3 regions of the Comamonas sp. Tr-654 genome follow, and region 3 is predicted to be linked to each of the others. Evidence: predicted binding sites of a transcription regulator. Region 3 holds the regulator's gene; each other region holds the start of a gene.
The links. Region 3 encodes LexA, which represses DNA repair genes until DNA is damaged. Its sites were predicted from a motif close to ACTGTATNNNNATACAGT; they were not measured.

Region 1 (3,277 bases), on a different contig from region 3:
ACGGCTGACCTGGCATTTTTCGCGCGGCACGCCGTCCTTGGCGCATTTTTCGATGATGGCATCAAGCTCGCCCGCATCGAGTGCATAGACCTTGATGGCGGGCTTCTTGCCGCGCGCAGGCACGTCCACACGGAACAGCGGTGGCAGCGCCACATGGATGTGGCCGGCTTCGATGAGCTTGGGGAAATGCTTGAAGAACAGCGTCAGCAGCAGCACCTGGATGTGCGAGCCGTCCACGTCCGCATCCGAGAGAATGCAGATCTTGCCGTAGCGCAGGCCGGACAGGTCGGGCTCGTCATTGGGGCCATGCGGGTCCACGCCGATCGCCACCGAGATATCGTGGATTTCGTTGTTGGCGAACAGCCGGTCGCGGTCCACCTCCCAGGTGTTGAGCACCTTGCCGCGCAGCGGCAGGATGGCCTGGGTTTCCTTGTCGCGGCCCATCTTGGCGCTGCCGCCCGCAGAGTCGCCCTCGACCAGAAACACCTCGTTGACGGCTATGTCCTTGCTCTCGCAATCGGTCAGCTTGCCGGGCAGCACGGCCACGCCGCTGCCCTTGCGTTTTTCCACCTTCTGGCCGGCCTTCTGGCGGGTCTGGGCGGCCTTGATGGCGATCTCGGCCAGCTTCTTGCCCCAGTCCACATGCTCGTTGAGCCACAGCTCGAGCGCCGGGCGCACAAAGCCCGAGACCAGACGCACGGCATCGCGCGAGTTCAGGCGCTCCTTGATCTGGCCCTGGAACTGCGGGTCCAGCACCTTGGCGTTGAGCACATAGCTGGCCCGCGCGAACACGTCGTCGGGCATGAGCTTGACGCCCTTGGGCAGCAGCGAGTGCATGTCGATAAAGGCCTTGACGGCCTGGAACAGGCCGTCGCGCAGGCCGCTGTCATGCGTGCCGCCCGCCGTGGTGGGAATCAGGTTGACATAGCTTTCGCGCAGCGGCGCACCGTCTTCGGTGAAGGCCACGCACCAAGCAGCGCCCTCGCCTTCGGCAAAGCTGTCGTTGTTCTTGTCGGCAAAGCCCTCGCCCTCGAACAGGGGGATGACGGGCTCGCCATGCAGGCTCTGCGCCAGATAGTCGCGCAGACCGCCCTTGAACTGCCAGCTCTGGGTGTCACGCGACTTTTCATTGATCAGCGAAACGGCCACGCCGGGCATTAGCACGGCCTTGCTGCGCAGCAGATGCACCAGCTCGCCCATGGGCAGGGCCGAGGATTCGAAGTATTTGGCATCGGGCCAGGCACGTACCGTCGTGCCCTGCTTGCGCTCGCCGGCCTGCAGAGGGCGCACCTTGAGCGGCTCGATCACATCGCCGCCCGAGAACACCAGCGTGGCCACCTGGCCGTCGCGGTGCACCTGCACCTCCAGGCGCGTGGCCAGCGCATTCGTCACCGAAACGCCCACGCCGTGCAGACCGCCCGAGAAGCTGTAGGCGCCGCCATTGCCCTTGTCGAACTTGCCGCCCGCGTGCAAACGCGTGAAGACCAGTTCCACCACGGGCGCCTTCTCTTCGGGGTGCAGACCGAAGGGAATGCCGCGCCCGTCGTCCTCCACGCTGTAGGAGCCGTCGGCGTGCATGGTGAACTTGATTTTCTTGCCGTAGCCGGCAAGCGCCTCGTCGGCCGCGTTGTCGATCACCTCCTGCAGGATGTGCAGGGGGTTGTCGGTGCGCGTATACATGCCGGGACGCTGTTTGACAGGCTCCAGACCCTTGAGAACGCGGATCGAGCCTTCGGAATATTCGTTGGACGGTTTGACTGCCATGGGGGCGGATTGTAGTGGCCTCTCCGGATGAGAGCTGGATAAATTCACAGTTGTTTACTCCCAATACTCTTGCACAAAGCCCGAACATCTGTCTTGGCAACGTGTTTTCGGCGCATCTTTTCCGCTGCGGGAGCTCTCAATAAGATAGCTTTTACCGCATGTTATTCAATAGATTCAGATAGATTTACATCAGTTTTTATTGCAGTCCGTGCGCAAGGCGCTCACTTTTTATGGTTCACGACTTGCTGTACGCCCGCAGGGCCCGGCGCCGCTCCCGCATTCTGGCAGCACAGGCTGGCGCACATGTGACGAGCTGTGCCGGCGCGAAGCAGCGGCTTTGGTTACAGTGATGTGCTGGCCGCACCCCAGGCCTTTTTTCGCACGCACGGCATGACAACAAAGACAACTCCAGCCCCCATGTCCATGGCGCAGATTCTTCTGTGCGGTGGCGCCATCGTCACGCTCTCCATGGGCATACGCCACGGCTTCGGCCTCTGGCTGCAGCCCATCACCCAGGACATGGGCTGGACGCGCGAGAACTTTTCCTTGGCCATCGCCGTGCAGAACCTGTCCTGGGGCATCCTGGGCATCTTTGTCGGCATGCTGGCCGACCGCATCGGCGCCTTCAAGGTGCTGATCGGCGGCTCCGTCCTCTATGCCCTGGGTCTGGTCGGCATGGCGCTGTCTCCCAGTTCCACGGTGTTCCTGCTGACCGCCGGCGTACTGATCGGCGCGGCCCAGGCCGGCACTACCTATGCCGTGATCTACGGCGTGCTGGGCCGCCAGATTCCCGTGGCGCGGCGCAGCTGGGCCATGGGCGTGGCCGCAGCGGCAGGCTCGTTCGGCCAGTTCTTCATGGTGCCCGTGGAAGGCAAGCTGATCGCGCAGTTCGGCTGGTCCAATGCCTTGCTGATACTGGCGCTGTTCGCGCTGCTGATCGCCGCCCTGGCCTTCGGCCTGCGCGAGCCGGGCTTTGGCGGCAGCACGCCCATCAAGCGCGAGCAGACCGTGGGTCAGGCGCTCAAGGAAGCCTGGACCTACCCCAGCTTTCTGCTGCTGATGGCGGGCTACTTTGTCTGCGGCTTCCAGGTCATGTTCATCGGCGTGCACATGCCCAGCTATCTGAAGGACTTCGGCATGGCGCCCCATGTGGCCAGCTATTCGCTGGCCCTGGTCGGCCTTTTCAATATCTTCGGCACCTATCTGGCCGGCAATCTGGGGCAGAAGCTGCCCAAGCGCTATCTGCTGTCGGGGATCTACGGGCTGCGTTCGGTGGCCACCGTGGCCTTTTTGCTGGCCCCGCTCTCGCCCTGGTCGGTCTATGCCTTCTGCGCCGCCATGGGCTTTCTGTGGCTGTCCACCGTGCCACTGACCAATGCCACCATCGCCCAGATCTTCGGCGTGCAGCATCTGTCCATGCTGGGCGGCTTTGTATTCTTCAGCCACCAGATCGGCAGCTTCCTGGGAGTCTGGCTGGGCGGCTATCTCTACGACATCAACGGCAACTACGACA
Region 2 (3,277 bases), 600 kb from region 3:
GCCTTGGCTCCAATACGGCGCGACAGCCCCGCGCGCGGCAGTGAGCGCACATCGCCCCAGCATCGGCAACCCAGGCGCAGCAGCACGGTGCTGTGCTGCTCCAGGGCGCTCAGCGTCCATAGCGGCAGCGCATCGGCATGCGGCGATGACTCAGGCACGGACAAAGGAACAGGGACGGAGCCGCAAGGCCGGCCCTGCTGCAGCCGCAGCCGTGCCAATGCCTGCCAGGCCGTGCCGCCCTGTCCGCGCAGCGGCTGCACTGCCGCATCGCCGCCCCCGGTCTCCGGCGGGCCGGACACAGCGGCCTGACAGGCCTGGGCAAAAGCACTGTCCAGCCGCGCCAGCAAGACCTCGGCACCGCCCCAAAGACGCTGCACCATGCTGGTCTCCATGAGCAAGGCGTCTTCGAGCAAGGCCACACGCGGCGAAAACTCCAGCGCCCACCAGCAGGCGCTCTCGGGCACCGGGCTTGACTCGCTCAGGCAAGCCAGAGGCCAGGCGATCCAATGCTCTGCACTGCCCATCTCATGCCTCCGTCATCCAAGGCGAGGCTGTTGCAGGAGCGGCGGCTGCCATGCGCCCTTGCATGAGCATGGCAGCCTCCTCGCTCTGGCGCGCATGTCTTTGTGCCTGTGCCTGCAGCACAGGCTGCCAGGCCCACTGCGAAAGCGGAATCTGTATGGGGCGCTCCAGCAAAGGCCCACGGCGCTTCAGTATCTGTATCTGCAAACCCGGCGCCAGCTGGGCAGCGGAGACTGTCGTGACTCTCTCCAGTCTCAACCGCAATGCGGCGGGAGTGCTGCACGGCTCAGCCTGCGACTCCTGCCATAGCCACAGAGGCCGCCCCTGCGAAGCGGCAGCCAGTTGCAAGCGGCGCAGCGTGGACGTGGGAAGTTCGGGCAACCAGGCCAGCACCGCCAGCACATCCCGGCAATGCAGCGCCTGCTCGCAGGCCCAGGCAAGATCCTGGGCACTGCGCCCCGGCTGCACTGCGCACAGCCGCTTCGCGTCAATGCCGGCAGCCTGCAAGGCCGGGGCGAAGGGCAGATAGGGCGGAGCCACCAACACCAGCTGCCCCATCCGCGTATCCCCGCGAGAAGCCGCATGCTGCCGCACTCCTGCGGCCAGCGCGGGCAACAGCAAGGCCCACTCCGCATGGCAGTGTGCGGGTTGCTGCAGCTGAATCAAGGCATTGCCGGGCCAGCCGCCACCGGGCAGCTCGCAGTCCAGTGCCGTATGGCCACTGGGCCAGACATTCCGGCAGGCATCCAGCTGCCAGTCCGTGCCGCGCCAGACACCCGAAATCTGTATGGTGGACAAATGTGGGTGGCCCGCAGCTGGCAGACTTGGCCGCACGCCCTGCCCTGCACCAGCCTGCGGCCGGACAGACTCCGTCATGCCTGGCTGTGAGCCAGGACGGGCCAAATATGTCTGGGACTGGGTGTGCATAGGAATATTCTTAAATACTGTACAAATATACAGTTATTGGAATTTCCGTGCAAAACAAGGCCCTAAGGCCAGTAGCAGATGCTGCCTACCCTTGTTGATCGGGCATCACGCGCTATCAAAAATACTTTTCGGAATGCCGCAAGCAGACGCGGCAAAGCACGCCGCGCTGCGGCGTGATGCAAAAAATATTGAAGAAATACCCGCTTAGCGCCCGTCCATAAAGCGCTTGCAGCTATCAAACTTGAAGAAAGCCGTCGCGGGCAAAACTCGCAGTCAATGCCCTCAATTGAGCGACTGCCTGTCGGCATTCATGGCCGAGCTGCGACCAGCCTGCGGCATCAACTGGGCACAGGCCTCGCACCATTCGGCCACGGCAACTTCCAGCGTGGAGCCGCCCTCCCCCAGCGTGGGCCAGCGGCGCTGGCAGTCGTTCATGATGGCCTGCAGCTGCCACAGGGCCTCGCGGTTGACCAGGGCCAGCTCGCTCATGCCCAGGGCGTCATCCTTGAGGTAGCTCAGCACATCCAACTGCTGGCTGGGGTGGGAGCCCGCCTCGGCCAGCTGCTTTTGCAGTTGTGCAAGATTGGTCTCCACAAGCACCGCCGCCTGCGCATCAGGCATTTGCTGCCAATGCTCGGGAAACTCGCGCCGGAGCTCGCTCCATTTGCGCAGCGCGGCCTCCAGCGCCGCGATGCTGTGCGAGAACTCGGCCTGCAGCGGCGCCAGAGGCTTGCCGGGACTGATTTCGTCGTAGAGCAGCGGCAGAATCAGGTTCACCAGATCGGCCGGATAGCTCTTGTGGTTCATGCGCAGCATGAGCGACAGGCGCTGGCCCGGCATATCCGTGAATTTCTCGAAGAAGGCCGAGACCACCTCGGCCAGCAGCAGCACCTGCCCCATGGGCGAAATGGCGTTACCCTTGATGCCGCGCGGATAGCCGGAACCATCCATGCGCTCATGGTGCTCGAGCACGGCGATTTCCACGGCGCGCGAATACAGTTCTGTGCTGCGCACCACCAACATGGCGGTGACGGAATGCGCGACCAGATGCTTGCGTTCCTCGCCGCTCAAGCGGTGGTCCGGGTCGGTCCAGATCGGGTCCATATAGAGCATGCCTACATCGTGCAGCAGCGCGGCCGTGGCCAGCGGCACGCATTCGCGCTCGGTCCAGCCGTTCTTGAGGGCCAGAAAGATCGCCACCAGCGTCATCTGCAGGCTGTGCTGGTAGAGGTCGGAGCGCTGCTCGCGCATGACGGTGAGCTTGAAGGCAATGGCCTGAGGCAGTAGCAAGCTCTTGAGCGGTGCCAGCAGACGCTCGACATCGCCGATGGACGCCACCATGCGATGCAGCAGATCGACCTGCTCACATTGCTGGCGCGCCAGAGCGACCAGAGATGCCACGTCGACCAGGTCGCCCGTGATCAGGTTGGCATCGATGGGGTCACGCAGCTTGTGCATGACCAGACGGTCATAGAGACGACTGTCAACACGTGTGCCTTTGTCCACCAATTTCATGCCCTTGTCGGTATAGATTGCATCGCCTGTCATGACCTCCGTATGCTCGGCCATATCGGTGACTGCGCGCAAAAAATGTACATCGGTCTCGTGCCCCTGCGCACCAGCGTTCTCACTCATCAAAGCGCTCTTTTTCTGTCTGCTCAATCAAACTCGATTGTTGCAGATTGCAATAATTTGTGGGCCACAATTAAAGCAAAAACAGCTTACATCGCTTGTTCTATCAACTCCGGTAGCTATTAATTCTGCTGATTCCGCAGAAAAAGCAAAAAAAGAACCGCCGCAGCGGTTCTTGCCCGGGAGCGCAGCGCCG
Region 3 (3,277 bases):
GGCAAAAAAGGCCGGTGTCTTCACTGGCCTTTTTTGTTCTCGAAGCTCAAGCTCCCGGCCTTTCGGCTGGCATCCGTCCAATGCGGGCACACTGTACCGAAGCGGAGTTGCGGCCATCAACATTCATAGCTTCCTGCGCTTGCATTCATTGGCTTTCAGGTCGAAATACCGCCAATACTCTTCATCAACAAAGGCTAAAAGCTCTCATAATAAGAGCATCAACCCAGAGCGCGAGGCCAGCCCATCAGCTCCAGCATCAGGCTGATTCTGGCCTTGGGCGCAGGCAGGCTGCTCGTGTGGCCATCCTGTGCTCCCTGAGCCTGCACCACCGGCCCCTCTTCGCACCGGGTCGTGATGCACAACGCCATGCCCTGCGCCTGCGCCCAGTCCAGGGCTGGCCCCAATGCCCGATGGACCGTGCCATTGCCCGTGCCCACCACCACCACGGCGCGCACGCCTGCCGCATGCCAGGCCTGCATCACCGCCAGCGCCACGGTACTGTTGCAGCCCGCATGGCTGTGCAGCAATTCCACCTGGGGCCATTGACCTGCGGGCGGTAAAGCGATTGCAGGCGAGCCAGCCGCAGCTACCCTAGGCAGCCCGCCCGTTGCCCAGCGCGCCCGCCCCTCTTCCACCCAGCCCTGCGGGCCGGCGCCGCTTCCATCAAAGGCATCCACACGGTAAGGATGCACCTTGCGCACCTGGCGTGCGCTGAACACCCTGCCCGCCACCACCGCCAACACACCCCGGCCAGCGGCTTGTGCATCGGCCGCGCAGGCCACGGCATCACGCAGATTGCCAGGGCCGTCGGCTGAGATGGCTGTGGCCGGGCGCATGGCACAGGTCAGTACCACGGGCTTTGACGGGCGCAGAACGCATTGCAGAAACCAGGCAGTTTCCTCCAGGGTGTCGGTGCCGTGGGTGATCACGATACCGCTCACATCATCACGCGCGAGCAGCTCGGCACAGCGCAGCGCGAGCGCATGCCAGGTGGCGTGATCCATATCCTTGCTGTCCAGCTGCGCCAGTTGCTCCGCCTGCAACGACGCAGCAGCAACGCGCTCCAGGTCCGGCACGGCCTGCAGCAGCTGAGCCACGCCCAGTTGGGCCGCGCGGTAGCCCACGCTGGTGCCGGCCTGCTCGGCGACACCGGCAATCGTGCCGCCCGTGCCCAGGATGACGATTTTTTTGTCACGTTCCACTTGCAGTCCTCTTTAAACTGATTAAAAATACAGGTACTGGATGAACACACAGTATTCATCATTGATCGATCAAGGAATGCCCATGGACCACCCCAAGCTCACGCCCCGCCAGCAGCAGATTCTGGACCTCATCCAGTCCACCATCGCTCGCACGGGTGCGCCCCCGACCCGGGCCGAGATTGCCTGCACCTTTGGCTTCAAGTCGGCCAATGCTGCAGAAGAGCATTTGCAGGCACTGGCCCGCAAGGGCGTCATCGATCTGGTCAGCGGCACATCGCGCGGCATTCGCCTGCGCGCCGACACCGTGCGCACCATCAATGCTGCACGCGGCGCCAGCTTTGCGCTGCCGCTCACAGCCCTGGCTCCGCTGGTGCTGCCCCTAGTCGGCCGCGTCGCCGCCGGCTCGCCTATTCTGGCTCAGGAACATATCGATCAAAGCTATTCGGTCGAGCCCAGCCTGTTTGCCGCCAAACCCGACTACCTGCTCAAGGTGCGCGGCATGTCCATGCGCGACGCCGGCATCATGGACGGCGACCTGCTGGCGGTACAGGCCACGCATGAAGCGCGCAACGGTCAGATTGTGGTGGCCCGCCTCGGTGACGACGTCACCGTCAAGCGCTTCAAGCGCACGCCTCAGGGCATCGAGCTGCTGCCCGAAAACCCCGACTACAAGATCATTCACGTCTCGCCTGAAGAGCCATTCGCCATCGAAGGCTTGGCCGTTGGCCTGATCCGCAACAGCATGTTCATGTAGCGGCCAGACGGCCTGTCGGCACCTCCCGGAGGTGCATCAAGCCTCTTTTCCTCTCGAGCCCAGGTGGTAGGCGCGAAGCTGCTGAGCTTCGCCCTGGGCGGAGCTTTGCCTGAAGTACGCAATCCTGCCCTTATCCATGCCGCAAGGTCATCAAGAGGAGTTGTCAAATGGGATTCGCCACATCACTGCAGTCTTTGACTCGCCGGACACTGAAAAGCCTATCGTCCCTGCATCCTCCTGGCGACACGAGCAAAGCTGCCACGGAGACCGCCTCCTGCAAGGCTCATCACCCCAAGGCGACACAAATCAGCATTCCGGTCATGCGCGCCAATCGCGGTCGCAGCCGCCTTGGCAGCCGCGTGCTTCACTCTCGGACCTTAGCCACCACCTCGCCCATCACCGCCGAGGCGGTGCAGCCGCCCTCTGCACGGCTGCTCAAAATCGTTCAGCGTGAACCACGCAAGCAACCCGAATGCCTGCTGATCTCCGGGCGCATGGCCGATGTCTGCGCAGCGTTGGAGCGCATGGTTCTCAATGAGCAAGCAGCCCGGCAAGCCTGAAAGCACGACAAGCTTGGGCTCACTACGCTCATGCAGCACAAGTCCGAGTCGCATGCGAGTCGCGACAGACCTGCAGCTGGTGCAGCAAGGCTTCCATATGCCCGCCTGACTGGCTGACTCGCAGCGGGCCGCAAGGCGCCCTCTCAAGGGTCTGCCCCGCTGATCGACAGATGTGCGAGATGCCACTGCCGCCAGTACCGCGATGAAAACTTCATTTCGTCGGCGCCAAACGATCTGGATCGCCATGTAAATTTTTTGCCAGACATTCTGGCTGCTCCTGCCTGCCAAAACGCCTTTTGCAGCAGCCCGCAAGTGACAAAACTCCTTGTCAGGCGCGAATATCCGCCATCGCAGTACCCGGATCAGGGTATTGCGGCACCTTCTCGACAGTGGAAACATTCATACACACATGTCAACGAGGGCGTCCTATGAGTGCCTACCGCAAGCTCTTGCAGCACATACAGGCCAAAGACGCCAATGGCAACCTGCGCCTGATTCTGGTCTATCAGAGTTTCGACGAAGTCGACATGCCGCATGGCGTCTCCATACGCCCGTCTGCCATTTACTTCGAAACCTCCGATCACCAGAAGGTCAACTGGCTTAATCCCCAACAGTTCGAGATGGAAGCCACTGGCGAGATCCTCAATCGCGTTCCAGCTTCACCGGAGGAGTAAGCCTGCACGACACTACTGCCTTGACCATGGCGAAATTCTCCCTCTGTTGATCGCCCTGCTCCAGGCAAAGTTCTGAGCATTGCGCAG

Region 1: a site for LexA is predicted at 1,798-1,815, ahead of F3J24_RS09865 (DNA topoisomerase IV subunit B). Genes of this name have one in related genera too.
Region 2: a site for LexA is predicted at 1,466-1,483, ahead of imuA (translesion DNA synthesis-associated protein ImuA). Genes of this name have one in related genera too.

What each region holds. Positions count from the first base shown of each region.
Region 1 covers NZ_VWWQ01000003.1:51,162-54,438, forward strand. Annotated here, with positions in the region: gene F3J24_RS09865 (DNA topoisomerase IV subunit B) at 1-1,764, opposite strand, end outside; gene F3J24_RS09870 (MFS transporter) at 2,182-3,277, shown strand, end outside.
Region 2 covers NZ_VWWQ01000001.1:154,802-158,078, reverse strand. Annotated here, with positions in the region: gene F3J24_RS00645 (hypothetical protein) at 1-524, opposite strand, end outside; gene imuA (translesion DNA synthesis-associated protein ImuA) at 526-1,449, opposite strand; gene F3J24_RS00635 (HD-GYP domain-containing protein) at 1,732-3,084, opposite strand.
Region 3 covers NZ_VWWQ01000001.1:759,799-763,075, forward strand. Annotated here, with positions in the region: gene F3J24_RS03365 (asparaginase) at 219-1,202, opposite strand; gene lexA (transcriptional repressor LexA) at 1,285-1,956, shown strand; gene F3J24_RS25095 (hypothetical protein) at 2,124-2,516, shown strand; gene F3J24_RS03380 (hypothetical protein) at 2,945-3,190, shown strand.